One region of the Lysobacter sp. M15 genome, then DNA from elsewhere that is predicted to be linked to it. Evidence: predicted binding sites of a transcription regulator. Region 1 holds the regulator's gene; each other region holds the start of a gene.

What was found. Region 1 encodes sigma-54, which starts transcription at its own class of promoters, with help from an activator protein. Its sites were predicted from a motif close to TGGCACGNGCNTTGC; they were not measured.
Positions count from the first base shown of each region.
Region 2: the regulator sigma-54 is predicted to act here: its motif matches at 7,348-7,362, upstream of MC380_RS17965 (prepilin-type N-terminal cleavage/methylation domain-containing protein).
Region 3: the regulator sigma-54 is predicted to act here: its motif matches at 4,383-4,397, upstream of glnA (type I glutamate--ammonia ligase).

Region 1 covers NZ_JAKPBV010000001.1:124,592-134,532, reverse strand. Annotated here, with positions in the region: gene lptC (LPS export ABC transporter periplasmic protein LptC) at 1-374, shown strand, start outside; gene lptA (lipopolysaccharide transport periplasmic protein LptA) at 385-873, shown strand; gene lptB (LPS export ABC transporter ATP-binding protein) at 873-1,592, shown strand; gene MC380_RS00570 (RNA polymerase factor sigma-54) at 1,638-3,056, shown strand; gene raiA (ribosome-associated translation inhibitor RaiA) at 3,178-3,501, shown strand; gene MC380_RS00560 (PTS sugar transporter subunit IIA) at 3,528-3,989, shown strand; gene hprK (HPr(Ser) kinase/phosphatase) at 3,989-4,936, shown strand; gene rapZ (RNase adapter RapZ) at 4,933-5,805, shown strand; gene MC380_RS00545 (hypothetical protein) at 5,968-6,285, shown strand; gene MC380_RS00540 (PTS sugar transporter subunit IIA) at 6,420-6,812, shown strand; gene MC380_RS00535 (HPr family phosphocarrier protein) at 6,824-7,093, shown strand; gene ptsP (phosphoenolpyruvate--protein phosphotransferase) at 7,093-8,820, shown strand; gene mgtE (magnesium transporter) at 9,026-9,941, shown strand, end outside.
Region 2 covers NZ_JAKPBV010000014.1:231,126-241,066, reverse strand. Annotated here, with positions in the region: gene MC380_RS15235 (glycoside hydrolase family 99-like domain-containing protein) at 1-97, shown strand, start outside; gene MC380_RS15230 (class I SAM-dependent methyltransferase) at 102-776, shown strand; gene MC380_RS15225 (FkbM family methyltransferase) at 784-1,680, shown strand; gene MC380_RS15220 (glycosyltransferase) at 1,667-2,716, opposite strand; gene MC380_RS15215 (NAD-dependent epimerase/dehydratase family protein) at 2,689-3,600, opposite strand; gene MC380_RS15210 (glycosyltransferase family 4 protein) at 3,597-4,766, opposite strand; gene MC380_RS15205 (hypothetical protein) at 4,763-6,658, opposite strand; gene MC380_RS17965 (prepilin-type N-terminal cleavage/methylation domain-containing protein) at 6,826-7,248, opposite strand; gene MC380_RS15195 (hypothetical protein) at 7,547-8,260, opposite strand; gene MC380_RS15190 (sigma-54 dependent transcriptional regulator) at 8,380-9,792, opposite strand; gene MC380_RS15185 (HAMP domain-containing sensor histidine kinase) at 9,855-9,941, opposite strand, start outside.
Region 3 covers NZ_JAKPBV010000013.1:89,538-99,478, reverse strand. Annotated here, with positions in the region: gene MC380_RS13940 (hotdog fold thioesterase) at 1-251, shown strand, start outside; gene MC380_RS13935 (lysophospholipid acyltransferase family protein) at 420-1,232, shown strand; gene MC380_RS13930 (alpha/beta fold hydrolase) at 1,258-2,259, shown strand; gene MC380_RS13925 (YbhB/YbcL family Raf kinase inhibitor-like protein) at 2,304-2,912, shown strand; gene MC380_RS13920 (DUF1232 domain-containing protein) at 2,959-3,276, shown strand; gene MC380_RS13915 (undecaprenyl-diphosphate phosphatase) at 3,298-4,152, opposite strand; gene glnA (type I glutamate--ammonia ligase) at 4,440-5,849, shown strand; gene MC380_RS13905 (hypothetical protein) at 5,856-5,999, shown strand; gene MC380_RS13900 (TorF family putative porin) at 6,325-7,077, shown strand; gene MC380_RS13895 (P-II family nitrogen regulator) at 7,115-7,453, shown strand; gene amt (ammonium transporter) at 7,473-9,014, shown strand; gene MC380_RS13885 (arsinothricin resistance N-acetyltransferase ArsN1 family B) at 9,122-9,640, shown strand; gene MC380_RS13880 (N-acetylmuramoyl-L-alanine amidase) at 9,648-9,941, shown strand, end outside.

The DNA of each region.
Region 1 (9,941 bases):
CGCCGCTGCTGCAGCAGACTCCGGGGGCTAAGACGATGGATCTCACGACGCCGCTGTTCCTGCTGCCCGACAAGCAGGGCGGCTACTGGGAGGTGCGCTCGAAGACCGGCTGGGTCAGCGACAATCGCGAGGAAATCCGCCTGCGCGGTAACGTCGAGGCCCGGAGCCCCGAAGGGGACGCACGGCCGGTCAACATGAAGACCGAGCAACTGAACGTATTCCCGGATGCGAACCGCGCCACGTCCGCCAGCGCCGTGACCATCACCCAGCCCGGCTCTATACTGCGCGGCCGTGGCCTGGAAGCCGATCTGGCCGACAAGCGCTACACACTCCTTTCGCAGGTGCGTTCCCGCTATGTTCGATCGAACCGCTAATTTTCTGGCGATGGCGCTCGTCGCCGTCCTGGGCGGGCTGGTCGCAACCGACGCCGCCGCGAAGACCTCCGACCGTGGCCAGCCGATGGATATCGACGCCGGCCGCCAGGAAGGCACGCTCGACGACCGCTCGCCCACGATCCTGTCCGAAGGCGTGACCATCCGCCAGGGCAGCCTCGACATCCGTTCGGACCGTGCCGAGATCTCGCTGTCGAAGAACGGCAATCCGCAGCGCGCCGTGCTCACCGGGGGGCCGGTGGTGCTCAAGCAGCAGATGGACGACGGCACGCCGATGACCGCGCGCGCCAGCAAGGTCGACTACAACCTGCAGACCGAAATCGTGGTGTTCACCGGCAACGTGTCCATCGAACAGCCGCGCGGCACCATGAGCGGCGAGCGCGTGGTCTACAACCTCAAGACCGGACAGGTGAACAGCGGCGGCGAGGGCGCGGGACGGGTCAAGATGCGGATCCAGCCGAAGTCGCAGGGACAGGGCTGATGCTGGTCGCGCAGGGCCTGCGCAAACGCTACCGCTCGCGCGAGGTCGTCAAGGATTTCGGCCTGACCCTGGACGCCGGCGAAGTGGTCGGCCTGCTCGGCCCCAATGGCGCCGGCAAGACCACCTGCTTCTACATGATCGTTGGCCTGGTGCCGGCGGACGCCGGCAGCATCACCCTGGACGGGCGCGACATCACCGCCGACCCGATGTACAGCCGGGCCAAGCTCGGCGTCGGCTATCTGCCACAGGAGCCTTCGGTCTTCCGCAAGCTCAGCGTGGCCGACAATCTGCGCCTGGTCCTGGAGCTGCGCAGCGACCTGGACAAGGCAGGCGCCGAGCGCGAACTGGCCGGCTTGATGGACGAACTCCAGGTCGCGCACGTCGCCGACCAGATCGGCGCCAGCCTCTCCGGTGGCGAGCGCCGCCGGGTGGAAATCGCGCGCGCCTTGGCGGCGCGGCCCAGGTTGATGCTGCTGGACGAGCCCTTCGCCGGCGTCGACCCGATTTCGGTCGGCGAGATCCAGCGGATCGTGGGCCACCTCAAGGCCCGCGGCATCGGGGTGCTGATCACCGACCACAACGTGCGCGAAACCCTTGGCATCTGCGACCGTGCGTATATCCTGAGCGAAGGCAGCGTGCTCGCGCAGGGAGCTCCGGACGCGTTGCTGGCCAATCCCGACGTGCGGCGCGTATACCTGGGCGAGTCGTTCCGCCTGTAGCGGTTCGCGGCCGACGTCCTCCCCTGGGGCCGTTGTCGTACGCGAATGAAAGCCAGACTGCAGACATCGCTGGGCCAGCATCTGGTGCTGACGCCCCAGCTTCGCCAGGCGATCCACCTGCTGCAGCTGTCGACCCTGGAACTGGAAGCCGAGATCGCCGAAGCGGTCGAGTCCAATCCGCTGCTCGACTGGTCCGAACCCGAGCCAATCCAGGTCGGTGGTGAAGACCACCCGGAACAGGAGCGCGAGGTGGAGAGCGTTCCGGACCAGGCCGAGCCCTGGGACCGTCTGGGCGAGCCCTGGGAAGAGCGACGCGGCCCGGCGATGGACGGCGACGACAGCGAGGGCGATCCCGCCGAACGGGTGGCCGAGAGCGAGAGCCTGCGCGACCACCTGCTGTGGCAGCTGCACCTCACCCATCTGTCGCCGCGCGACCGCCGCATCGGCGCCGCGCTGATCGACGCGCTAGACGACGACGGCTATCTGCGCGAAACGCCCGCAGCCATTGCCGAGAGCCTGGCACCCGACCTCACCGTGGACGAGGCCCAGGTGCTGGTCGTGCTGCACCAGATCCAGCGGCTCGACCCGGCCGGCGTCGGCGCCCGCGATCTGGGGGAATGCCTGCAGCTGCAGCTGGCGGCCTTGCCGGAGGCGACTATCGGCCGCGAGCTCGCCCTGCGGATCGCTGCCGGGCAGATCGAGCGCCTGCCCAAGCTGGGGATCGACGCGCTGGCGCGCGAGCTGCACTGCAGCCCGGACGCGGCAACCGCCGCGCTGCACCTGTTGCGCACGCTCGACCCCCGCCCGGGCGCCCAGGTCGGGGCCTTGCCTCCGGACACCTACATCACCCCGGACTGCGTGATCTGGCGTCAGCAGGGCGTATGGCGGGTCGCCCTGGCCGCGAACCACCGACCGAGGCCGGTGATCCACCGCGGCTATGAGCAGATGCTCAACGACGGCAGCGCCGGTACCCATGCGGCCTACCTGCGTGGACACCTGCAGGAGGCGCGCTGGCTGCTGAAGAACATCGAAGCCCGCGGCGAGACCCTGCTCAAGGTAGTGCGCTGCCTGGTGCGCGAGCAATCCGGATTCCTGGAATTCGGCGCCCAGGCGCTGCGCCCGCTCACCCTGCGCGAAGTCGCCGCCGCGGTCGGATTGCACGAATCCACCGTTTCGCGCGCGATCTCGCGCAAATACGTGCGCACACCACGCGGCACCCTGCCCTTGCGTGGCTTCTTCGCCTCGGGCATCGACACCGAGGGCGGCGGTGAAGCCTCCAGCACCGCGATCCAGGCCATGATCCGGCGCCTGATCGATGCGGAGAATCCCCGAAAACCGCTTTCCGACGCGCGCCTGGCCGAAACGCTCAAGGCCACCGGCGTGCCGGTGGCGCGGCGCACCGTGGCAAAATACCGCGAAGCCATGAACATTCCCTCGTCGCATGATCGGGTTCGCCTGGAGTGATCACAGTACCGGTTGCCCAGCCTGCGCAACGTTTTTTTCACTCCGACCGGTCCGCCGACGCGCCATGCTTCAGACACAGCCCCTCGCCCATCCGGGCCCGGGCACCCGCAGGAGGAATGCGATGCGCATCGAAACCCATGGCCAGCAGATCGAAGTCACCCCGGCACTGCGCGATTACGTCGAAAGCAAGCTTTCGCGGCTGGGCCGACACTACGAGCATCCCTTGGAGGTGCGCACACTGCTGACCATGGACAAGCCGAATCACCGGGCCGAGGCGACGATCAGCATTTCCGGCAAGGCCCTGCACGCCGATGCCAGCGCCATCGACATGTACGCGGCGATCGACCTGCTCGCCGACAAGCTCGACCGGCTGCTGATGAAGCACAAGGAAAAGTTGACCACCAGCCGCCAGCGCGCCGCCGGCGTCGCGCGCGACTTCGGCTGACCTGCAGGTCAGGGCCTGTCCCTAGCATGCCGCTTTCCGATCTGCTGTCTGCCGACCGCATCGGCCTGCTGGCCGAGCCTGGAGACCGTGACACGGTGCTTGACGCCGCGGCACGCCTGCTCGCGGACGCATCGCCGACCCACACTTCGATCATCGCCGACGCGCTGCGCCAGCGCGAACGCCTGGGCAGTACCGCGATCGGACACGGCGTGGCCATTCCGCATGGCCGCAGCGGCGCCTACGACGACGTACGGGCGGCTTTTCTGCGCCTGGGTCGCCCGGTGGAGTTCGCCGCCGGCGACGACCAGCCGGTGGACCTCGTCTTCGCCATGGCCGTGCCCGAGCATTTCACCCAGCAGCACCTGCAATGGCTGGCGGAACTGGCCGAGCGCTTCGCCGATGCCGGGTTCCGCGCCGCGCTGCGCGCCGCACCGGATACCGACACGCTGCGCGCCCTGCTGCTGTCGCGGCCTGCCGCCGCAGCGTGATGACCCAGAGCATCAGCGCCCAGACCCTGTTCGACCAGCTCGGCGAGCGCCTCGGACTTCGCTGGCTGGCCGGACTGCGCGGTGCGGAGCGAGTGCTCGAATCGGTCGATACCGTGGCCCGCCGGCCCTCGCTGGCCGGATATCTCAATGCGATCTATCCCAACAAGGTTCAGATCCTGGGTACCGAGGAACTGGCCTGGCTCGACGGGCTGGATTCGCGCCAGCGCTGGGAAACGATCGAACGGATCATGCAGTTCCGGCCACTCGCACTGGTGGTGAGCAAGGACCAGGCCTGTCCCGAAGACCTGCGCATCGCCGCCGAGGAATCCGATACCCCGCTGTGGCGCTCGCCGCGCCGCGGGCACGAGTTGCTCAACCACCTGCAATACCACCTGGCACGCACCCTCGCGCCGCGGGTCACGCTGCACGGCGTGTTCATGGAGATCTATTCGATCGGCGTGCTGATCACCGGCGAATCGGGCTCGGGCAAGAGCGAACTGGCGCTGGAACTGGTGACCCGCGGACACCGCCTGGTCGCCGATGACGCCCCGGAGTTCACCCAGATTGCACCCGACGTGCTCGACGGCACCTGCCCGGAGATGCTGCAGGACATGCTCGAGCTGCGCGGCCTGGGCGTGCTCAACATCCGCCAGATGTTCGGCGACACTGCGGTGAAACGGAACAAGTACCTGCGCCTGATCGTGCACCTCACCCGGCCGCACCTGGAGCCCAAGCCCGCCGGGATCGAACGCCTGACCGGCGACCTGGGCACGCGCCACGTGCTCGACCTCGACGTGCCCCTGATCACCCTGCCGGTGATGCCCGGCCGCAACCTGGCGGTGCTCACAGAAGCGGCGACGCGCATGCACATCCTCCGCGCGAAGGGCGTCGACCCGGCAGCGGCCTTCATGGCCCGGCACAGCCATTTCCTGGAACGTTCGACGTGAGCGGCAACGGCACTTCGACCCTGGTCGTGGTCAGCGGCATGTCCGGGTCGGGCAAGACGGTCGCGCTCAACACCCTCGAGGACCTGGACTTCTACTGCGTCGACAACCTGCCGGCGGAACTGCTGCCCGACTTCATCCGCACTGCGACCCATCCGGACCGGGCTTCGCAGAAGCTGGCGGTGGGCATCGACGTGCGCAGCCGCGGGGACCTGGCCAACCTGCCGAAGTCGCTCGCCAGAGTCGGTGCACTGGGCCTGGATCCGCGGCTGGTGTTCTTCGACACCAACGACGACGTGCTGCTCAAGCGTTATGCCGACACGCGTCGGCGCCATCCGCTCAGTCACCTGGGATTGGCGCTGGCCGACGCGATCTCGCTCGAGCGCAAGGTGCTCAAGTCGCTGCGCGCGATCGCCGACGTGGTCATCGACACCAGCGCGCTCAACGTGCACCAGCTGCGGCGTGAAGTGATCACCGGATTCGGCCTGGTCGACGACAGCACCCTGTCGCTGCTGTTCGAATCCTTCGCCTACCGGCGCGGCGTGCCGGCCGATGCCGACTTCGTGTTCGACGCCCGGGTCCTGCCCAACCCGCACTGGGATCCGCAGCTGCGTCCGCTATCGGGTCGCGATGCCGACGTGCGCGACTTCCTCGACGCCCAGGAGGATGTCGCCGAGTATGTGCGACACGTCTCCGATTTCCTCGATGCGTGGCTGCCCAAGCTCAAATCGAGCACCCGGAGCTACGCCACCATCGCCTTCGGCTGCACAGGCGGACGCCACCGTTCGGTGTATCTGGCCGAAAAGCTGGCGGAATTCGCGCGCGCGCGCGGCTGGCCCGAAGTGGCCGTGCATCACCGCGAACTCGATTGACGCAACACGTCGCCCCGGCGAACCCCGGGCCGCACCTGCGACACAGGGCACGCGCAACTTACGCAATTTTTCTGTTGCGATAGCGTTCGCTTTCCATCCACGCGCTTAGTCTCCTGTTGGATCAACCGCCCGGTTGTCATCGCAACAAAGGAGAGTTTTCGCATGAACATGAGAGGATCCACCGGCCTTCGGCTGGCCCTGCCGCTGCTGGCGTTGCTCGCACTCGCCGGCTGCAACAAGCCGGCCGACGATGCCGCCCCGGCGCCGGAAACGATGGAACCGGAGGCCGCGCCGGCCGATACCGCCCCGCCGCCGGAAACCGCCCCTCCCAGCGACACCACGACACCACCTCCCAGCGACGGCACCGATCCTGGCACCAGCAACGAAGCACCGATGCCGCCCCCGGCCGACGCTACCGGCGAGCCGGAAACGCCGCCCGAGAGTCCCGAGGCCAACCCCAGCACGCCTCCGAGCCAGTAAGCCACGCAGGCGTCCCTGCCTGCATCGTGCGGGCAGGCGCCATGTCGCACCCCGCGCTGCGGACCGCACCACGGTCCGCAGCGTTTTTCTTTGGACGCTTCCGGGGCGTCACCCGGCTCTGCTAAGTTGCTGGCATGGCCGTTGGCGTTCTCCTCCTGACCCACGAAGGGCTCGGCACCGCACTGCTGGCGGTGGCCACGCGCCTGTTGCGGCAATTGCCGCTGAAGACCGAGGCGTTCGAGCTGCCGTTCGATGCCGACCCCGACCTGTTGCTACCCCAGGCCAGCAGCGCACTGCGCCGCGTCGACAGCGGCGACGGCGTGCTGGTGCTCACCGATCTGTACGGCGCCTCGCCCAGCAACCTGGCGGCCAAACTCGCCCGCATCGGCACGCCCGTACGGCGCGTGTCGGCGGTGAACCTGCCGATGCTGCTGCGGGTGATGAACTACGCCGAACTCGGCCTGGAAGAATTGCCTGCAGTGGCCGCGGCCGGCGCGCGCAACGGAGTCATCCATGGCGACGCCTAGGGACCGCAACGATGCTTGAACGCGAGTTCATCGTGAGCAACCGCCTGGGGCTGCATGCACGCGCGACCGCCAAACTGGTGCAGGCGCTGTCGTCGTTCCGGTGCAATGCCACGCTCTCGGCCAAGGGACGCGAGGTCAACGCCAAGAGCATCATGGGGGTGATGCTGCTGGCCGCCGGGGCCGGGACCCCGGTGCTGCTGCGGGTGGACGGCGAGGACGAAGCTGCTGCCGCAGCAGCGGTCGCCGCGCTGTTCGACCGCCGTTTCGACGAGGACGGCTGATGAGGCTCGAGCTGCAGGGACATGGGGCCTCGCGCGGGGCGGCGCTGGGCCGCGCGCGCGTGCGCCAGCCGCATGCGCTCGACGTCGCCGAAGAGCTCATCGACGACGTCGACGCCGAGATCGCGCGCCTGCATGCGGCGATCGCCGACGTGCGCGGCGAAATGCGCTCGCTGCGCGACCGCCTGCACGGCGCGCTGGCACACGAAGTCGGCGAATTCCTCGATCTGCACGCCCTGCTCCTCGACGATCCCGAGCTCCTCCAGGGCCTGGACGAGCTGATCAGGAAGGGCCGCTACTCGGCCGACTATGCCCTGCGCCTGCAGCGCGATCGCATCGCCGCCGTGTTCGAAGGCATGGACGATGCCTATCTGCGCAGCCGGATCGACGACATCGACCAGGTCATCGGCCGTATCCATGCCGCCTTGCACAGCCACGACGCCGAACTTCAGGGTGTCGCCGGCGAGATCCTGATCGTCAACGACGTGGCGCCGGCGGAACTGGCGCACCTGCAGTCGCAGGGGGTCATGGCCGTGGTCACCGCCGCCGGCAGCGCGCTCTCGCACAGCGCGATCCTGGCGCGCAGCCTGCACCTGCCGCTGATCGTCGGTGCGGCCGACGCGCTGCTGAAGATCAACGACGGCGATGTCCTGGCAGTGGACGGCGGCAGCGGCCTGATCGTGCGCGAACCCGGGCCTGCCGACCTGCGCGCGCACCGCGCACGGCTGAAGGAGCAGGCACGCGAGCGTCGCCAGCTCAACCGCCTGCGACGCGAACCCTCGCGCACCCTCGATGGCGTCGACATCAAGCTGTATGCCAACGCCGAATCCCTGGTCGACGTGGCCGAGGCCCACGCGTTGGGGTCGGCCGGAGTGGGTCTGTACCGTACCGAATTCCTGTTCCTCAAACGCAACGAGCTGCCCGACGAGGAAGAGCAATTCCGTGCCTATCGCGACCTGGTGCTGGGCATGACCGGTCGCACCGTCACCATCCGCACACTGGATCTGGGTGCCGACAAGGCGGACGGTACCGGCCTGGCGCTGCGGGACGAACCCAATCCCGCGCTCGGCCTGAGAGGCGTGCGTCTGTCGCTGTCGCGGGCGGACCTGTTCGAAACCCAGCTGCGCGCCATGGTCCGCGCGTCCGGCTATGGTCCGGTGCGGATCCTGCTGCCCATGATCAGCACGCGCGAGGAAATCCTCGCGGTCCGCGCCCTGCTCAAGCGCGTGACCCGCGACCTGCGCAGCCAGGGGCACGAGATCGCCGAGTCCATCCCGCTGGGGGCGATGATCGAGGTGCCCGCCGCCGCGATCGCGCTGTCGGGCTTCATCGGCGACATCGATTTCATTTCCATCGGCACCAACGACCTGGTGCAGTACCTGCTGGCGGCCGACCGCAACAACGAGGCACTGGGCGCGCTGTACACGCCGTTGCATCCGGCCATGCTGCGCCTGCTGCACGACGTGATCCGCACCGCGCGGCGACGCGGCAAACCAGCGGCAGTGTGCGGCGAGATGGCAGGCGACGCGACGCTCGTGCCCATCCTGCTGGCGCTGGGCCTGGACGAACTGAGCCTGCATCCGGCAACACTGCTGGAGGTGCGACGCGCCATCCGCGCCTGCGATCACTCCGCGCTTCGCGCGCGGGTAGCCCCGTTGCTGCGCGCACGCAACCGGGACGCGATCGAAAAGTGGCTGAAGTCCAACGGTCCGGCAATGCCTCTGGTCTAGCGCGCCGCGGGCCGGGCGCGACCCGCTCACCACGACCCTTGCTGTCTGCCCCATCGGCACGAGGCGTGGTCGAGCTCGCACGATCCGCCATGCAGGGTGGGCATTCCGCGCAGCAGGGGCGATAATGCGCGCATGAACGCCTGACCCTGTCGCGCCCTCTGTCGTTGCGACGCGACCATGCTTCTTTGAATCCTGGAAGCCCTCCATGGCCGAAGCCGTCCGCCACGACAAGACCGCGCGCCAGCTGCGTCTGCTTTCCGACGCGCTGGACAGCGGGCGTCTCGGACCCGTGCGGCGGCACGTCAACACGCTGTCTCCCGCAGAGATCGGCAACCTGCTCGAATCGCTGCCGCCGGGCAAACGCGAGATCGTGTGGGGACTGGTCGATCCGGAGGACGACGGCGAGGTCCTGGTCCACGTCGGCGACGAGGTGCGCGAAAGCCTGATCGCGGACATGGACCCCGACGAGCTGGTCGCCGCGGTCGAGGACCTCGACATCGACGATCTCGCCGACCTGGTCGAGGATCTGCCCGATACGGTCATCGACGAAGTCCTCAAGTCGATGGACCGCGAGAACCGCGAGCGCCTGGAACAGGTGTTGTCCTACGACGAGGACACCGCCGGCCGCCTGATGAACCCCGACGTGGTCACGGTGCGCGCCGACACCACCGTCGACGTGGTGCTGCGCTACCTGCGCCTGCGCGGCGAGCTGCCCGAGCACACCGACCACCTGTACGTGGTCAACCGCCGTCACCAGCTGATGGGCTGGGTGGCGATCCAGGACCTGGTGACGAGCGACCCGAGCACGCCGATCAACAAGCTGATCGACGAGGAACTCGAGTCGATCCATGTCGACGAATCCAACGAGAACGTCGCCCGCGAATTCTCCGACAACGACTGGGTCTCGGCGCCGGTGGTGGACGAAGGCAATGTGCTGCTCGGCCGCATCACCATCGACGACGTGGTCGACATCATCCGCGAACAGGCCGAACACCAGGCGCTGGGCGCGGCCGGCCTGAACGAGGACGAGGACCTGTTCAGCCCGGTGCCGCGCGCGGCCAAGCGACGCGCGATCTGGCTGGGCATCAACCTGGCGACGGCGTTCCTGGCCTCGTGGGTGA
Region 2 (9,941 bases), on a different contig from region 1:
CGAGTGGGCAGAGGGCTGCCATCTCGAACCGGACCAGAAGCACGGCCGCGCATTCCTGGATGCGACTGCCGACACACTCGGCGTGTCGGCAAGGTGACGCCATGACGGAGAGCCACGTCGACGTCTACGCGCACGCGAACCCTGTGTTCGTGCGTGCGGTCCGTGAACACGGCGGGCGCCCCGAGGTGCTCGATGTCGGATGCTGGAACGGCACGCTCGGCCTCACGCTGATGCGGGACGCGAACGTGGTCGTCGACGGCATCGAACGCGACGAGGTGCAAGCGCAGCACGCGCGCGACAACGGCTATCGCCGCGTTGACGTTGCGGATCTGGATCGCGGGGTGCCGCCGGCCGATGGCCGCACCTACGATTTCCTGCTGTTCGGGGATGTGCTCGAGCACCTCATACATCCAGAACAGGTGCTTGAAGCGCTCACGCCACGCCTGAAACCCGGCGGCCGCGCGATCCTTTCCCTGCCCAACATCGCGTTCGCGGCCAATCGGCTGACGCACCTGCTCGGGCAATGGGATTACGAGGATTACGGCATCCTCGATCGCACGCACCTGCGCTTCTTCACCCAGCGCTCGATGGTGAAGCTGATCGAAGACGCAGGGTTGCGCGTGGTGCGCATCGACGGGTACGTCGGCCTGCACAAGTACCCGTGGCTCATTCGCGAGCCGCTGCGTTGGATGGGACGCGCGTGGCCGAGTCTATTTGCCATCCAGATCGTGCTTGAGGCGGTGCCCGCCGCCATCAGCGCGCCGCACAAGGATTGACCGCGCGATGCTTGCCTTCCTCAAGCGCCAAGCCAACAAGTCCACGCTGATCAAGCGCGCCTACCGCTGGGCGCGCTGGAAGTGGCATGTCCTGACCGACAACTGGGGCGCCCTCGTATGGACGCGCACGCGCGAGACAACGACGCCCCTCGGATTCAAGCTCAACGCGGGCCTGCACCCAGCATACGAACAGATGCGCAACGGCACCTTCGAACCGAAGGAGACCGCGCTGCTCGCGCAACTGCTGCAGCGCACGGACCGATTCATCGATGTTGGCGCGAATCTGGGCTATTACACATGCTTAGCGTTGCAAAGCGGACGCGGCGTGATGGCGATTGAGCCGCAGCCACACAACCTGCGCAGCCTGTACCAGAACCTGATCAGCAACGGTTGGGAGCACAAGGCCGAAGTTATGCCGGTTGCGCTAGCGGCTGCGCCGGGCCTGCTCACGCTGTATGGCGCGTCGGGTCCGTCGGCCTCGCTGCTGAAGGATTGGGCGGGTTACTCGTCGCGCCACAGCCAGATCGTTGCCGTTTCGACACTGGACTACTTGCTCGCCGGGAGGTTCGACGGCGAGCGATTACTGGTCAAGATTGACGTCGAAGGCGCGGAGCTCGGCGTGCTGCAGGGCGCTGTCCACACGATGCGACGCCACCTTCGGCCGGTGTGGCTGCTCGAAGTCTGCCTGCACGAGTTCCATCCGCACGGGTTCAACCCGGATTTCTTGCAGGTATTCCAACTTTTCTGGGACAGCGGCTATGAGGCATATACCACTGAAGCGACGCCGAGCCGCGTGCCGCGCGAACGCGTCGAAGCCTGGTGGCAGGCGCGCCGAACGGATTCGGGCAGGTTCAACTACATCTTTGCCACGCCCGAAGCGGTGGCAGGCCTCACCGCACCGTAGGCACGCCGTAACGCGCCAACATCCACACCTTCCGCAGCTGCCAGCGCACGGCCGAGAACCACCGCACGACCGAGATCGTCCGCGTTGCCTGCGCTTCGTTGCGGCAGGCGCGCAGCATATTCCATTCTCGGAAGGGAGTGGCGATCGCGGGCAAATAGACCTCGCGCAGCAGCGTCGCGTTGCGTCGCAGCGCGGACAGCGCGATTCCTTCGACCAGCAGTGCCGCCAGGTGTAGCGCGAGCAGCGGCCACACCAGCCACGTTGGCGTGAGGATGATCAATGCGCGCGTCTTGTTGCGCTCGCTCAGTCGGCGGCGCTTGATCGAGGTCCGTAGCCCCGCGCCGTCATCAGCGCGATTGCCGCCGAAGGTCGCGCCCTGGCGGTGCCGGTAGCCGCTGCCGCGCAGCGCGCGTACGGCCAGACCGCGCGAGCGCGCGAGGCCGCACAAATACAGGTCTTCGCCGATCGATTCCATCCATTCCGGGAATCCGCCCAGTGCGCGCCACGTCTCGCGCGGGCACCACAGACAGGCGCCGATGACGTAGGCGACGTCGTCGCGCACTGGGTCGAGGTTCGGGATTGGGTTGAAGAACGGGTCCAGCAGGCAGCCGCGATCGACGAGTATGCCGGTGTCCCAGTCGAGCTGCGGCAGCGTGAGGATGGCCGGCCGCCCCATCAGTTCCGCCGCCTCGAGCAGGCGATCGATCGCGTCGGGCGACAGCGCCGCGTCATTGTTCAGCAGCAGCACGTAGTCGCCGCGGGCGCGCGCGACCATGCGGTTGTTGCCGATGCAGAAGCCGACGTTCTCGTCGGAGGCGATCACGTGCACCTGCGGGTAGCGTTCGCGCAGTAGCATCACCGAGCGGTCGCGCGAGCAGTCGTCGTGGACGAGGATCTCGATCGCGGCGTCAGTCGCCTGCGCCTGCACCGAGTCGATGCATGCGGGCAGCAGCGCCTCGCCCTCGAAGTTGGCGATGCACACCGAGACCCGCGGATGCGCGGGAGCCTTCAGGCCTGGGTGGAATACCACTGCCATGTGCGACGCAGGCCTTCGTCGAGATCGATGGCGGGCGACCAGCCGAAGGTCGAACGCGCGGCGGTGGTGTCGGCGGTGATGCTGTGGATGTCGACGCGACGCGCCGATTCGTAGCGGCGTTCGATCGGCCGGCCGGTGGCGGCGTCGATGCGGTCGATCAGTTTGTCGAGCGCGATACCCTCGCCGAACGCGGCGTTGAACACGTGCGCGCCCGGCTCGAACGCGTGCGCGAGCGTCGCCGCGCACAGCTCGAGGAGGTCGTCGACGTAGAGGTAGTCGCGCACCGTCGACCCGTCCCAGATCGGCAGTGGCTTGCCATGCAGCGCGCAATCGAACGCTGTGGGAATGATGCCGAAGCCGCGTCGCGCAGATTGCCCTGGCCCGTAAACGTTCGACGGACGCAGCAGGACCGCGGTGCCACCATATTGCGTCGCCCACGCGTGCAGGAAATGTTCGGCTGCAGCCTTGCCGGCGCCGTGGTAGGAGCGCGGGCGCAGTGGGTCGTCCTCGCGTGCGGGCACGTCGCGATCGCCGTACAGGGTGCCGCCGGAGGAGAGAAAAAGCAGGCGGCACGACGGGGTGTCCTGCAGTGCTTCGATCAGGGCCAGCGTCGTGCGCAGGTTGCCGTCAAGCTGCGGTTGCGCGGCGCTGCTGCCCGGAGTGCTCGACGATGCTGCATGCACGACCGCACGGCACTGCGGGACCCATCGCCTGAACTGCGCAACGTCGTCATACGCGGAGACCGCATTGCTGATGCCGGAGTGCGCGAAAGTGGCCGGCCTGGGTGTCGCTGCGATCACGTCAACGCCGCTTGCCGCCAGGCGTTCGGCGAGATGGCGGCCGATGAAGCCGCCGGCTCCGAGGACGAGGATTGCGTCGCTCATCGAACGGGCTGTCCACACAGCGAGTGGTACAGGGATGCGTAACGTCCGGCGCAATCGTCCCAATCGCCGATCCGCGCTTTCGCCCAGTCGCGCGCGTTGTTGCCCATCTTCTGGTTGCGCATTGGATCCTCGATCGCGGCGATCCCATCGGCCATCCCGGCCGGATCGTCGCACAGCCAGCCGGTGCGCGCGTGGGCGACGATGTCGGTGTGTGCGGCCAGGCGTGAAGCGAGGATCGGGAGCCCCGCTGCCATGGCTTCGAGCATGACCTGTGGCCGGCCTTCGGCGTGGCGACTCAGGGTGAGCAGGCCGCAGGCGCTCGGAAACCATTCGCGGCACAGTTGTGTAGGCGTGGCGGTGCCGTGGTAGCGGACCCATCCGGGAACGTCGATCGCCTCCTGCCTGGGCCCGAACAGATGCAGTTCGCGCTGGGTGCCCGCGAAATGCGGTGCACACCACTCGAACAGAGGCCCCAGCTTGCCCGCGGTCAGGCGGGTGACTGCGAGCCAGCGCGCGGGCGCGCCTCGCGGCGGTGCCCGTTCGATGCGATACCAGCTGCCATCGATCCCGAGTGGCACGGCTTGCACGGTTGCGATGTCGCCGAACGCCTGCTTCAGCGGCGCCACCATCCAGTCGGCGTTGGGGCAGAGGGCCACTTGGCGCCTGCGCATGACCCGGCGCAGAAGCACGCGCATGCCGGGCAGGCCGAGCAGTTGCAGGTCGGTGCCCAGGACCGAGACGAGTAGCGGCTTGCGGTCGTCCGGCAACGCCAGTGCATTCTGCAGCCAGTTGATGTGGTAGAGATCGCAATCGCTGCGCCGGTAGGCCCCACGCAGGCGATGCAGCAATTGCAGTGCCCGCGTCAATCCCGCGAGCTTGTCGTTGCGCAACACATGGGCGATCCCGCCCGCGTCCATCAGTCGCTGCAACCAGGCGGCATCTCGCGCGGTGGCGGCATAGACGGTTCCCTGGGGAATATCGCCAGGCGGCAACCACAGCCGCAGCACCATATCCCGGCGCTGTGCCAGGGCCTCGACCAGGCGCTGGATGAACAGACCTTTCCAGTCGTCCGGCGAGGATGGGTACGAGGTCCCGACGAACAGGATGCGCAAAGGCGCACGATGGGTGCCATCCTCATGCTTATCCAGTGCCGCCGAGGCGCTCACTGCGGGGCGGCTGGGCGATTGACCGACTTTGCCGTGTCGATCCGTGTCCGCAGCCAACGCATGCCGGCGACATCGGTCGTATTCGATGGATCAACGCGTGCAAGTGCCTCGACATAGGTGCGCTCGGCACCGTCCAGGTCGCCGGTCTGCAGTTGCGCACGCACCAGCAATTCCGCCGCGGCCGGATCTGTTCCAGGCTGCCAGGCGAGGAGCGCCTGTTCGCGCGCCCGTGGCCAGTCGCCGCTGCGCGCGTAAAAGCGGGCGGCGAAGTTTCGCAGCCGCCATTTCGCCCATTCCGCGTCGGGCTGCGCCGTTGCGCGATCCAGCAGCGTGTCCAACGCATCGCCCAGCATGCGATCGGTCACCGCACCGCAGCCCCGACGGGTGTTGTCCAGCAGCAGGCCGAAGAACTCAGGGTCAGCATAGATCACGCGCGGCGGAAACCAAGCCAGCGCCTGCCGCAGGTCGTCCGGATTCCCGTCCCTGTGGAGCGCGCAGTCCAGGTAGAGGCGGTTGAAGTAGCCCATCGCGCGCGTACGGGGATTGTCCGCCGCAATGAGGCGATCCAGCGCCCCTGTCACCGCCTGGGTGTTGTCCTGCTGCAACGCCACCTTCACCAGCGCCATGTTGGCACGCAAGGATTGCGGATGGCTCGTCACCGCGCTGATCGCCAGCGTCTCCGGTGAGCTCCAGACACGGGCGCGGCCATGGGTGCCGAAGGCTAGAAGTGCGACCACGCCCACCGCCAGCACTGCGCCGATGCGGCCTGGGCGCAGGCCTGCCTTGCCCAGCGCATCGCCGCCCGCCACCGCCAGTCCTACTGCGGCATAGAGCACACCGACCATCGGAAGGTAGTTGCGATGCTCGAAGTATAGTTCCAGCGGCAGCACGCTGGACTCGATCGCATGCCCGACCAGGAAGATGCCCCAGCCGACGAATAGGGCCGGGATGCGTTTCCGCAGTTGCCAGGCTGCCAGCGTCACTGCCGCCAGCACGAGGATAGCGACCAGCGTCGTGGGGGGCGAGAGCAAGCCGGTGGAGATCGCGTAGTCGTCGGTGTACACGCCCATCGATGGCGGGTTGGGTGCCAGGATCTTCCAGAGGTAATCGCACAGCGCACGCGCCTGGGTCAGCAACCGTTGCTGCCAGTCGAAGTCGCGGACCAGATAGCCGCTGGTGATGCGCGCCGGGTTGATTGCCAGAAGAGCAACGCCCAGCAGGAAGGGCAGGGCCAGGCAGGTACCGAAAAAGGCCTTGATCGCAGGTGGACGTGTTGTGTCCCGGTAGCAGCCGAGCTCAAGCACCAGGCACAGCGCAGGAAGCAACAGTGCGTTCTCCTTCGACAAGAAGCCCGCCACGAGCAGCAACGGAATACCGAAAAACAGCATGGCGACCGCGGTGCGGTGGTGGCTGCGCGTGGTGATGCGGTCGCGCATGGCCAGGTAAAGCCACATGCCGGCCAGCATGCACAGCACCGAAAGCTGCGCCATGCGCTGCACCGCGTATAGCACCGTGCCGGCATTGAGCGGATGCAGCAGCCACACTGTCGCGACCAGCGCGGCGACGATGCCGGCGCGGCCGGCCATGCGCGGATCGCACAGCGCGATGCGCCGTACCAGCGCGAACACCAGGCCGCCCGTCAGCAGATGCACCAGCAAGTTGCCCAGCTTGAAGGCGAACGGCGCGTAGCCTCCCAGCCAGGCGCTCAGCGCTAGGCTGGCCATGGCGAACGGTCGCCCGAACATGCCGGAGCGGCCGTCGAACAACACCGCCCGCAGAGGCGTCTCGCCCTGCAGCCAGCGCTGCAGGACTTCGAGGTTGTAGTGGTCGTCGAGCAGCAGCGGGCCACGCAGGCCGACCCAATAGACGCAAACCGTGACCAGTGCGGCCATCAGGAGACCAATCCAAGGATGGCGAATAAGATTTCTCAGCATTGAGAATCCAGTAGCGTCATGAGTGTGTACCAAGCTAGCAGGCCGCGCACTTGATGTGGTCCCAAAGACAAAGCCCCGGATGTACCGGGGCTTTGCAAGACGCGAAGAACTCTTGGATCTGCAGATTACGGCGCCGGGCAGTCGGTGGGGGTGTTGGTGGCGCTGAAATCGATGCCGTCGGAGTCCGTCGGTTCGCATTCCCACATGATGCGGCCGGCGGGGCCGGACGGGAAGGACGGCGTCAGGGTTACTTCGACCCAGTTCGCTGCAGCATCGACACCATCGCTGGTGTTGCGGCCAACGAGTTGGCCCAGACCGGTGCACTTTGCAACGCCGGCGCAAAGTGCAGCGTTCGTCAAGGCAGCGCCTGCCCCAAAGTTCTCGCCAACCTTGATCTTCTCGCCGGCGAGGCCGCCGATGGCATTGGTGACCTTGGCCTTGACGGTGTAGTCGCGGTAAGCCGGCAGCGCGATGGCCGCCAGGATGGCGATGATCGCAACCACGATCATCAGTTCGATCAGGGTGAAGCCCTGCTGCATCTTCTTCATGGTGTTTCCCCTAGGAGTTGTTGAACTTCACGTGCCCGGTCGCCGGTATCGCCGGTCCATCGGGTAGCCGTGCGACGCCGCACGTGCAGGGATACGGACGCAGAACGCGTGCCAAACGCAGAGGCATGGTGCAGGTCGCGTTGAATCCGTGAGTTGGGTCACGGTTCGATTCTGAACGGATAATGACAGGTGCCCCAGAGCGTCGTCTTGTGACGTGAGACGGCAGTATGGCGTCACCGCGTTGGATGGTTTGCGTCGGTCGCAAGACGCTTGCCGCGTCGGCATCGGCGCACTTGAGTCAACGGACCACGCGCAATGGGTGCCCGGTGCGGGCGTCGAGCAGCATCACTCCACCACCCACCCGGAGCGAGAACGCGGCGATGGTGCGCACGCCATTCGGCTCCGGCAGTTGGCTACTTAGTGCCTTGTCGGGCGCCCTCGCCTTGCCCAATACGTCATTGGCAATGCGGTCGTAGGGGATGTAGAGGTCGGGATCGCGCAGGGGCCCGCTGTTGCCGGCCATGTAGGCGAACAGGAATTCCTCGCGTGCGACCGGACTCGACAGGTCCACACCCACCAACCAGGGGCCATGCCGGTGGAAACGCGGCCATCCTACCTTCGCCATCCGCGCGGGAGCGTCGTCTGGCAGTTCGCTGGCGAACACCAACGCAAACGCCTGTTGGCTCCCCGCCAGAACCAGGGGGCGATTGAGCCACAGCGTGTGCACGCCGTAGGCCAGGAAAGCGGCCTGCGCCAGGGCGATGACCCAGAGGTCGAGGCGCATGCCGGGCTTGCCGCGGCGATACACCAGCAGGGTCAGCAGCGGGCCAAGCACCACGTCGGCACCGATCATGATGCCGAACAGGCGCTGCACTCCGGACAGGTGCCACAAGCCCGCCGGGAACCACCACAGGACCGCGGCGACCGCGATCGTACCGATGACCACCAAGCTGATCGCGGCGTGCAGGCCGGATGCGGACCAGCGAGATGCGGGCGCGTGCAGTTGCGCCATCACTGACCTCCTTTACCCCCGTGCTGGCGCGGAAATCTAACGCAACGGGCGCGTGCAGGTGAAGCGCGCTGATCCGCCTACAGTGCAGCGAGCGTTACGCCAACGCGTGCCCAGAAGACTCAGTCGATACCCAGCTTCTTCAGCTTGTAGCGCAGCGCGCGGAAGGTGATGCCCAGGGCGCTGGCGGTCTTGGTCTTGTTGTAGCGATTGTCCTGCAGGGCCTGTTCGATCGCCTTGCGTTCGAGCAGTTCCATGTATTCGGGCAGGCGGCTGCTGGCGGTGTCGTAGGGGCTGAGCGTGCGCGGGTCGGAGGCGGCGGCCGGCTGCGGTTGCGGCGCAGCGGGGCCGGCCGCCGGCTGGGTCTGGCTGCCGGGCACGGGCGCGGCCAGGGGCAGGCGCAGGTCGCTGGCGCCGATGCGGGCATCGTCGGCCATGGCCAGGGCGCGCTCGAGGATGTTCTCCAGCTCGCGCACGTTGCCGGGGAAGGGATACCTGCGCAGCGCTTCCAGCGCGTCTTCGCCCAGGGTCGGCGCGGGCTGGCCCGGCCGCGAGAGGCGCAGCAGGATCTCGTCGGCGAGCGGCTTGAGATCCTCGCCGCGCTCGCGCAGCGGCGGCACGCGCATCTCGATCACGTTGATGCGGTAGTACAGGTCGTGGCGGAAACGGCCGTCGGCGACCAGCGCGGAGAGGTCCTTGTGGGTGGCCGAGAGCAGGCGCACGTCCACCGGCACCTCAGCCTGCGCGCCGACCGGGCGCACCGATTTTTCCTGGATCGCGCGCAGCAGCTTGACTTGCATCGGCAGCGGCAGCTCGGCGATCTCGTCCAGGAACAGGGTGCCGCCATTGGCGGCCTGGAACAGGCCGGTCTTATCGACGTGGGCCCCGGTGAAGCTGCCTTTCTTGTGGCCGAAGAACTCGCTTTCCATCAGTTCGGCCGGGATCGCGCCGCAGTTGACCGGCACGAACGGGCCGCTGGCGCGTCCGCCTTCGTTGTGGATGGTGCGCGCCACCAGCTCCTTGCCCACGCCCGACTCGCCGCTGATGTGCACCGGCGCCTGGCTGCGTGAGACCTTGGCCACGGTGTCGCGCAGCTGCTGCATGGCCGGGGAGTTGCCGGTGAGCCGGCCCACGCGCGCGATGCCGTTGCCGGTCGGCACCTTCAGGCCCAGGTCCAGCGCGCGCTGCACCAGGTCGCGCAGCACGTTCAGGTCCACGGGCTTGCTGAGGAAGTCGAAGGCGCCGGCCTTGAGCGCTTCCACCGCGGCTTCGACGTTGCCGAAGGCGGTGATCATGGCCACCGGCAGCTGCGGGTGCTGGCTGGAGATCTCGGCGATCAGGTCCAGCCCGCTGCCATCGGGCAGGCGCATGTCGGTGAGGCACAGATCGTAGTTGCCGCTGGCCAGCTGGGCGCGGGCCTCGGCCAGGGTGGCGGCGGTGTCGGTGCGCAGGCCCATGCGTCCCAGGGTGAGCACCAGCAGTTCACGGATATCGCGTTCGTCGTCGACGATCAGGACGCTGCGGGGTGCAGTCATGGACGCGACCTTCGCCTTGGGGGATGGGGCAAAGTGTGACGCTTTGCGTCATCAATGCGCAATCACCCCGTCAGCAGGCCCTGCGGTGCCGACAACGTGACCCGGAAACAGCCGCCCCCGCCGGCCGCGCCCACATAGTCCAGGCTGGC
Region 3 (9,941 bases), on a different contig from region 1:
CCGAAACCCTCGGCAGCACCGCCGGCATGCTCAGTGTCGACGAAGGCCAGGGCGTGGTGGGGATCGAGATCAATGCCAATCACCTGCGCGGCGTGCATGAGGGCCTGGTCACCGGCACCGTGCGTGCGCTGCATACCGGGCGCAGCACCCAGGTCTGGGAAATCCGGATCGAGGATCCGGCCGGCAAGCTGGTGTGCATTTCGCGCCTGACCGTGGCGGTGATCGCCCTGCCAGGCAAACCCTTGCCCTGACCATCTTTCGATCCCGTCCCCGTAGCGGACGTAAACCGGCGGCCTTGCGGATGGGACGCAACGCGCGTGAGCCTTCGTTCCGGGTCGGCGCGCGCCCTGGCCCGCCGCGGCGGCCCGGGCCCGATCGCGTCGGAACGCAGGTCGCGGCGCGATTGGGTGCCCGGCTCCATTCGGCTTCGGTATCGTGCGCAGGTGAACCCGGCCTCCGATCCCCTGCGCCAGCTGCGCTACCTCTACCGCGTGCCCTTGCTGGTATGGCATCTGCTGATCGACCTGCCGCTCACCCTGCTGGCGACTGCCCTGCCTATCCATCACGTCCGCCTGCGCGACGGCGAGCGCCTGGATTACCGACTGATCCGGGCCTGGCAGTCCGGGCTCATGCGCGTGTTCGGGCTGCGCATGCGCAGGGTCGGCGCGCCGCTTCCGGGAGCAACCGTCTTCGTCGCCAACCATGTCAGCTGGATCGACATCGTCGCCCTGCACAGCCAGCGGATGATGGGATTCGTGGCCAAGCGCGAGATCGCGGGCTGGCCGTTCGTGGGTTGGCTGGCCACGCGCGGCGAGACCATCTTCCACCAGCGTGGCAGCACCGAATCGCTGGGCGGGGTGCTGCACGAGATGCTGGCGCGGCTGCGCGCCGGGCGCTCGGTCGGAGTCTTTCCGGAAGGGCGCACCCGCGATGGGCACGCGGTTGGCCCGTTCCACGCCCGCATCTTCCTGGCCGCGGTGGAAGCCGGCGTGCCGGTGCAGCCGGTGGCGCTGCGCTACGGCGAGCACGGCAGCGCGCAGACCGTCATCGCGTTTGCGCCGAACGAAAGCTTCTTCGCCAATTTCCTGCGCCTGCTCGGCGAGCCGATGCGCGACGCGCAGGCGATCTTCCTGGAACCCATCCCCTCCGATGGCGGCGAAGGGCGACGGCGGATCGCAGAACTCGCGCGCGAGCGGATCGTGGCGGCGATGACCGAAGGCACGCGTGACTAGCGGAGACTTTCCGAGGCGTCAGCAGATGCTCAGCGCAGCCGACTACCGACCACCGCACTGGCTGCGCAGTCCGCACGTGCAATCGGTGCTGGGCTCCAGCCCGCTGCGCCGCCGACGCGGGGCGAAGGCGATCCAGGGCAGTGGCGCGATCTCGGTCGAGCAACTGGTGGACGGCGGCGACGGTGTGCGCCTGCACGGACTCTACAGCCATGTTCCCGGAGTCGAGCCGCGCGGGCTGGCACTGCTACTGCACGGCTGGGAGGGCAGCGCCGAATCCAGCTACATGCGCCTCACCGCGGCGAGGCTGCTGGCCAAAGGCTTCGCAACGTTTCGGCTCAATTTCCGCGACCACGGCGACAGCCACCACCTCAACGAGGCGTTGTTCCATTCCAACCGGATCGATGAGGTCGTGCATGCCGCTGCCGACATCGCGCGGCGTTTCCTGGCGCCGGGCCTGCCGATGGTGGGTGCGGGCTACTCGCTGGGCGGAAACTTCATCCTGCGCGTCGCCCTGCGCGCGCCTGCAGCCGGGTTGCCGCTGGCGCGCGTTGCCGCAGTGTGCCCGGTGCTCGATCCGGCCCTGACGATGGAACAGATGGAACGCGGCCTGTGGTTGTACCTGCGCTATTTCGAACGCAAGTGGCGCGCTTCACTGGTGCGCAAACGCGCACTGTTTCCGCAGTACCACGATTTCGACGATGCCACTCTGAAGCTGGGCATGCGCGAGCTGACCACCTGGATGGTGGAGCGGCATACGGACTTCGGCACCCTGGACCGCTACTTCGAAGGCTATTCCATCGCCGGCGAACGGCTGTCCGCGCTGACCGTGCCGGCCGACATCCTCATGGCCGAGGACGATCCGGTGATCCCGGTGGCCGAATTCCGCGCCCTGCGCCTGCCCGCCACCGCGCACCTGGATATCGCGCGATGGGGCGGACATTGCGGCTTTCTGCAGAACGCGCGCCTGGACGGATTCGCCGAAGGCTGGGTGAGCGATCGCCTGTCACAGGCGTTGACGCAGGTCTAGGGTTAACAGGCCCTAGGCGATACTCGCCGGCACAGGAGCAGACAATGAAGATCCGCAGCGACAGCTTCGAACACGGCCACCGCATCCCGCCCGAGTTCGCCATGGGCGCGCAGGACGGCTTCGGCGGCAACCGCAATCCGCAGCTCGCATGGAACGACGTACCCGAGGGCACGCGTTCGTTCGCGCTGCTGTGCATCGATACCGATGCGCCTACCGACGCCGCCCTGGTGGGCCAGGCGGGTGTGGAAATCCCGGTCGCACATCCGCGCGGAGACTTCGTGCACTGGGCGATGGTCGACATTCCAGGCGACGTACACGAGATCCACGCGGGCAGCTGCAGCGACGGCATCGACAAGAGGGGCAAGGCCGCGCCGCACGGCCCGGCCGGCGCACGCCAGGGCCTGAACGACTACACCGGATGGTTCGCCGGCGATGCCGACATGGCGGGCGACTACTTCGGTTACGACGGTCCGTACCCACCGCCCAACGACCTGCGCGAACACCGGTATTTCTTCCGCGTGTTCGCGCTGGACGTGGAGCGGCTCGACGTTGCGGACCGGTTCACGGCTGCGGACGTGTTCCGCGCCATGCACGGTCACGTGCTGGGCGAGGCATCGACCTACGGCACCTATTCGCTGCATCTGCCCCATTAGCCACTGGCGCGCCCGTGCCCGCGCGCTGAAGCGGCAGGCGCTGACGGTGTGGTTCGCCGCGCGCGATCCGGCGCTGCCGTGGCCACAGCGCGTGCTCGCGCTGGCGGTCGCTGCCTACGCGTTCAGCCCGATCGACCTGATCCCGGACTTCATTCCGGTGCTGGGCCTGCTCGACGATCTGGTCCTGATCCCGCTGGCCATCGCCCTGCTGATCCGGCTCACGCCGCCCGAGATCGTCGAACGCGCCCGCGCGCGGGCCGAACGCGCCGCGCAGCTGCCCACCAGCCGCATGGCGGCGGCCGCGATCGTGCTGCTGTGGGTACTGCTGCTGGGCCTGGGCGTGTGGTGGTGGTGGCTGCGCTAGCGCGATGCGCGAAACCAACCGTCACGCGCCGTTGGGAATGAGCAGCAGCAGCGCCGCACCGATCACGAAGCGATACACCGCGAACAGCGTGAAGCGGTGGCTCTGGATGTAGCGCAGCAGCCACTTCACCGCGACGAAGGCGGTGATCGCCGAGGCTGTGAACGCGATCGCCAATGCGCTCCAGTCCTCGTGCGCGGCCGCGCCGCTCCCGATCACGTCGAGCAGCTCGTAGGCGGTGGCGGCGAACATGGTCGGAATGCCGACCAGAAAGGCGAACTCGGTGGCGGCCGCGCGATTGGTCGTGCCTGCAAGCAGCGCGACGAAGATCGTGGCGCCCGAGCGCGAGGTGCCGGGAAACACACCGGCCACCACCTGCGCGATCCCGACCAGGATCGCGGCCAGCCAGGAGATCTGCACTCGTTCGCCCAGGGCCGCCGCGCGTCTGGCCGCCAGCTGCTCGGCTGCGATCATCCACACGCCACCGAGGATCAGGGCCCAGGCGATTGGCGTGATCCGTTCCGGCAGCTCCCATCCCAGCGCCTTGACCAGCAGTCCGCCGATCGCCGTTACCGCGAAGGCGACCAGCAGCTTGAACGCGTAATCGCGCGCTTGCGCCGGCGTCAGCGCAAGACCGGCCGGATCGTGACCGGCTGGTGCGCCGCGGCCGATGAAGCCCATCGCCAGATCCCACAGGCGTTGCCGGTAGATCAGGACCACCGCCAGGATCGCCCCGGCCTGGATCGAGATGTTGAACAGGTCGCTGCGGTGGCCCAGCCAGCGCTCGGCGATCAGCAGATGCCCGGTGCTGGAAATGGGCAGGAATTCGGTGATGCCTTCGATGATGCCGAGCAGCAGCGCGGCGAGCAGATCGGTCATGGGCCGGAGGTCTGGTCGGGGGACGGGTAAAAACGAGGCAGGGTACCGGAAGCCGGCCCTGGCCCTGCTCGGGTGCCGATCGGCAAGGGCGCTGCACGGAGGGCGGGCGGCGCGGACTTATGCACCATACCAGTGCAAACGCTAAATCGAGCACGTCCATCTTGGTGCATACAGGCGATACCTGCTCGCAACATTGCATGAAAATCAACTAGTTGGCGTGCGTTCCGGGTTGGCACACCCCTTGCTGGATACCCCGCAACCCTGCCCATCATCACGGAACCACCCCGATGTCCATCGAACACGTCGAAAAGCTGATCAAGGACCACAAGGTCGAATTCGTCGACCTGCGCTTCGCCGATATGCGTGGCGTGCAGCATCACGTCACCTTTCCCAAGTCGATCGTCGAGCCCGGGCTGTTCGAGGACGGCAAGATGTTCGACGGTTCGTCGATCAGCGGCTGGAAGGGCATCAACGAGTCGGACATGGTGCTGCTGCCCGATCCGGGCACCGCGTTCATCGACCCGTTCACCGCCGATCCGACCCTGATCCTGACCTGCGACATCCTGGATCCGGCCACGATGCAGGCCTATTCGCGCGATCCGCGCGGCGTGGCCAAGCGCGCCGAGGCGCATCTCAAGTCCAGCGGCATCGCCGACCAGGCCTTCTTCGGCCCGGAGCCGGAATTCTTCATCTTCGATGCCGTCCGCTTCGCCAACGACATGGGGCACACCTTCTTCCACATCGACTCGGAGGAAGCGCACTGGAACTCCGGACGCGAGTACGAAGGCGGCAACACCGGCTACCGGCCGATGATCAAGGGCGGCTATTTCCCGGTCGCGCCGCTGGATTCGCTGCACGACCTGCGCGCTGAGATGTGCAAGACGCTCGAGCAGGTCGGCATCGAGGTCGAAGTGCACCACCACGAGGTCGCCAACGCCGGCCAGTGCGAGATCGGCACCAAGTTCAACACCCTGGTGCAGAAGGGCGACGAACTGCTGACCATGAAGTACATCATCAAGAACGTCGCCCACCGCAACGGCAAGACCGCGACCTTCATGCCCAAGCCGATCGTCGGCGACAACGGCAGCGGCATGCACGTGCACCAGTCGCTGGCCAAGGGCGGGCAGAACCTGTTCAGCGGCGACGGCTATGGCGGCCTGTCGCAGACCGCGCTGTGGTACATCGGCGGCATCTTCAAGCACGCGCGTGCGATCAACGCGTTCGCCAACTCGACCACCAATTCCTACAAGCGCCTGGTGCCGGGCTTCGAGGCGCCGGTCATGCTCGCCTATTCGGCGCGCAACCGTTCGGCGTCGTGCCGCATTCCGTACGTTGCCAACCCGAAGGCGCGCCGCATCGAGATCCGCTTCCCCGATCCGATGAACTCCGGCTACCTGACCTTCGCCGCGCTGCTGATGGCCGGACTGGACGGCATCAAGAACCAGATCGATCCGGGCGGCCCCAGCGACAAGGACCTGTACGACCTGCCGCCGGAGGAAGAGAAGAACATCCCGACCGTGTGCCACTCGCTCGACCAGGCACTGGAGGCGCTGGACAAGGATCGCGAGTTCCTCAAGGCCGGCGGCGTGTTCAGCGACGACTTCATCGACGGCTACATCGCGTTGAAGATGCAGGAGGTCACCCGCTTCCGCGCGGCGACGCATCCGCTGGAATACCAGATGTACTACACCATCTGATGCTGCATGAGGACACCAAGGTCGCAGGCTTCGGGCTGGCGGATGTCCGGCCCGCCGCAGCGCGGCGGGCGTTCGGAGCGGGCGCGCGGCAGTGCCGCGCAAACGCCCACTCCGCACCCGCTCGAATACCAGATGTACTACACCATCTGATGGAGGACCGGATGCGAGTTGCTGCAGCTTCGGAAGGGCGGATGTCCGGCGCGCCGCAGCTCGAAAACCAGATGTATTACGCGATTTGATCAGTACGGTCGCGGCGGAGGGTGTTCCGTCGCGGCCCGGCCTGGTCGGGCGGGGCAAGCCCCGCTCGACCGAAGCAGGATTCGCACGAAGGCAGGGACGGGGTCCGGCGATATCGGGCCCACGGATCGGAACGATCCACGACAGGAGCAGGCAGTACGTGCAGGGCGCCGACAGAGTGCCCGCACGCAACAACACGCAACATCCGGGGAGGGCTTCCCTTGCAGTGGAGCCCATCATGTCGTTCAGCAACAAAAAGATCGCCACCGCCCTCGCCGCGATGCTCGGCCTCGCTGCCGCGGGCGCCGCACAGGCCGGTGTTTCCGGTTCGGCTGCATTGACCAGCGACTACGTCTTCCGCGGCGTATCGCAGACCAACGAGGATCCGGCCGTGCAGGCCGGCGTCGAGTACGCCCACGACAGCGGCTTCTATGCCGGTGCCTGGGGCAGCAACATCAGCTGGCTGTCGGATATTCCCGGCGACATCTCCAGCAGCCTGGAGCTCGACGGCTATGTCGGCTACCGCGGCAAGGCAGGCGACATCTTTGGCTATGACGTCGGTGTGCTGACCTACTACTACCCCGGCGATTTCCCCGACGGCTTCAGCCGTGCAGACACCACGGAAATCTATGTCGGTGCGACCGTCGCCCCGATCGAAACCCTGTCCTTGGGCCTGAAGTATTCCCACGCCCTCACCGAACTGTTCGGTTATGTCGGTTCGGAAGGCAGCGGCTATCTCGACGCTTCGCTCAACTGGACCTTCACCCCCGGCTGGACGCTAAACGTGCACGGCGGCAAGCAGTGGATCGAGGACAACGAGGACTTCGAGTACACCGACTGGAAGCTCGGCGTCACCAAGGCCTTCGAGAACGGCTTCTCGGTGGCCGCAGCCTATACCGACACCGACGCCGAGGAGGCGTTGTACACCAACGCGCTTGGCACCCGCATCGCCGACGGACGCTTCGCGCTCACCCTCGCCAAGGCGTTCTGATGGCCGCGACCGCATCGCACCACAACGGAGGAAGCAGATGAAACTGATCACCGCCATCATCCGCCCGTTCAAGCTCGACGAGGTGCGCGAGGCGCTCACCGAAGTCGGCGTGTCCGGGGTCACCGTGACCGAAGTCAAGGGCTTCGGTCGCCAGAAGGGCCACACCGAGCTGTATCGCGGCGCGGAATACGTCGTCGACTTCCTGCCGAAACTGAAGATCGAATGCGCCGTCACCGACGACATGCTCGAGGCGGCGCTCGAAGCCGTGCAGAAGTCCGCCGCCACCGGCAAGGTCGGCGACGGAAAGATCTTCGTCAGCGCGATCGAACAGGTCGTCCGCATCCGCACCGGCGAGATCGACGCCGATGCGCTCTAACCCGTCCTCGGAGGTCCCCATGAACACGCGATTGCTTTCCGGGTGGCGTACCCGCGTACACGCGCTCTGCTTGGCGGCGCTGTGCGGCTTGATGCTGACAGGCCAGGCTCTGGCCCAGGATCCGGCGACGGAAACGCCCGCAACTCCAGTGGCGGAAGCGCCGGCCGACGCTGCGCCGCCGTCCGCGTCGGAAACGGCGCCCGCGGAGGCTGCGGCCGCCGCGCCTGCGGAGGAAGCCGCGCCGGCGCCGGCCATCAGCAAACCGGACACGGTCTGGGTACTGGTATCCACGGCCCTGGTGATCTTCATGACCCTGCCGGGACTGGCGCTGTTCTACGGCGGCCTGGTGCGCTCGAAGAACGTGCTGTCGATCCTGATCCAGAACCTGGTGGTGTTCTCGCTGGTGGCGGTGCTGTGGGCGCTGTATGGATACAGCTTCGCCTTCACCGAAGGCAGCGCCTTCATCGGCGGCACCGATCGCCTGTTCGCCAACGGACTCGACGCCGCCTCCATCGGTGCCACGTTCACCAAGGGCGTGTACATCCCGGAGCTGGCGTTCTTCGTGTTCCAGGGCGCATTTGCATGCATCACCTGCGCGCTGATCCTGGGCGCGTTCGCCGAGCGCGTGAAGTTCGCCGGGGTCCTGCTGTTCACGGTGCTGTGGTTCACCTTCGCCTACCTGCCGATGGCGCACATGGTCTGGTTCTTCCCCGGCCCGGATGCGTTCACCGATACCGACGCGGTCGACGGCGTGCTCGCAAAATCCGGATTCCTGTTCGCCAAGGGCGCGCTGGATTTCGCCGGTGGCACGGTGGTGCACATCAATGCGGCGATCGCCGGCCTGGTGGGTGCGTATGTGATCGGCAAGCGCACCGGCTACGGGCGTGAGGCGATCAAGCCGCACAACCTGACCCTGACCATGGTCGGCGCCTCGATCCTGTGGGTCGGCTGGTTCGGCTTCAACGCAGGCTCGGCGCTCGAAGCCGGCGGCGTGGCGGCGATCGCCTTCGTCAATACCTTCCTCGCTACGGCGGCGGCGGTGGTGGCCTGGACCGTGGCCGAGTGGCTGATCAAGGGCAAGCCTTCGTTGCTGGGGGCGGCTTCCGGCGCGGTGGCCGGCTTGGTGGCGATCACCCCGGCAGCGGGCTTCGTCGGGCTCAACGGCGCGCTCGCGATCGGCGCGATCGCCGGCGTGCTGTGCCTGTGGGGCGTGAGCGGCCTGAAGAAGCTGCTGCGCGCGGATGACAGCCTGGATGTGTTCGGCGTACACGGAATCGGCGGCATCACCGGCGCACTGCTGACCGGCGTATTCGCCGCGCCCTCGCTGGGCGGCGCAGGGATCTGGGACTACGTCACCGAGACCGCGCTGCCCGACTACAGCATCGCCAGCCAGGTCTGGATCCAGGCGCAGGGCGTGCTGGTCACGCTGGTGCTGTCGGGCGTGGTAGCGCTGATCGCGTTCCTGATCGTCAAGTACACCGTCGGCCTGCGCGTTGCCGAGGATGCCGAACGGGAAGGACTGGACATCACTTCGCACGGAGAAACTGCATACGAAGCTTGAGGCGCCGCGGCGGGTGCTGTCCCTCCCCACGTCCGCCGCGCGATGCCAGATGCCGGCGCGCATGTTCGCATGCGCGTCGGCGTCCTTTTTTACCGAAGGCCTGTCCGATGAATTCCCTGACGCCGCTGCAACTGCGGCGCGCCGGCACCGAAGACGCCGCGCGCATCGCGGCCATCTACAACCATTACGTCGCCGACACGGTGATCACCTTCGAACTCGACCCGGTGCCGGTCGAGGAGATGGCGGCGCGTGTCGCCGAGATCAACGCGCAGGGACTGCCATGGCTGGTGGCGGAATCGGACAATGCGGTGGTCGGCTATGCCTATGCGAGCCAGTGGCGCGCGCGGGCCGCCTACCGGCACAGCGTCGAATCGTCGATCTACCTGGCGCCGGACGTCGTCGGTCGCGGGGTCGGGCGCGCGCTTTACGCAGGCCTGATCGCCGAATTGCGCGGGCTCGATGTGCATGCGGTGATTGGCGGCGCGGCATTGCCCAATCCGGCGAGCGTGGCCCTGCACGCGGCGCTCGGCTTCGAACAGGTCGCGCATTTCCGCGAAACCGGATACAAGTTCGGGCAGTGGGTCGACGTCGCGTACTGGCAGCTGCTGCTGCGCGATTCGGCATAATCCCGGCGTGCGCCCGCACCTCGTCAAGCTCCGTCCAAACCTCGTGCTGGCATGTCTGCTGCTTGCCGCCTGCGCGCAGGCGCCGGTGCGCAATCCACTGGCCGCCTGGGTGCCATCGCCGAATTACGACACGCGCAGGCCGGTGATCATCGTGCTGCATGCGACCGAGCAGGAGTCGGCACAGGAAAGCCTGGACACATTGCGCACCCGGAACAGCGGCGGCAAGGTCAGCGCGCACTATCTGATCGGCGAAGATGGCCGTCTCTACCAACTGGTCGCCGATGCAGAGCGCGCCTGGCAT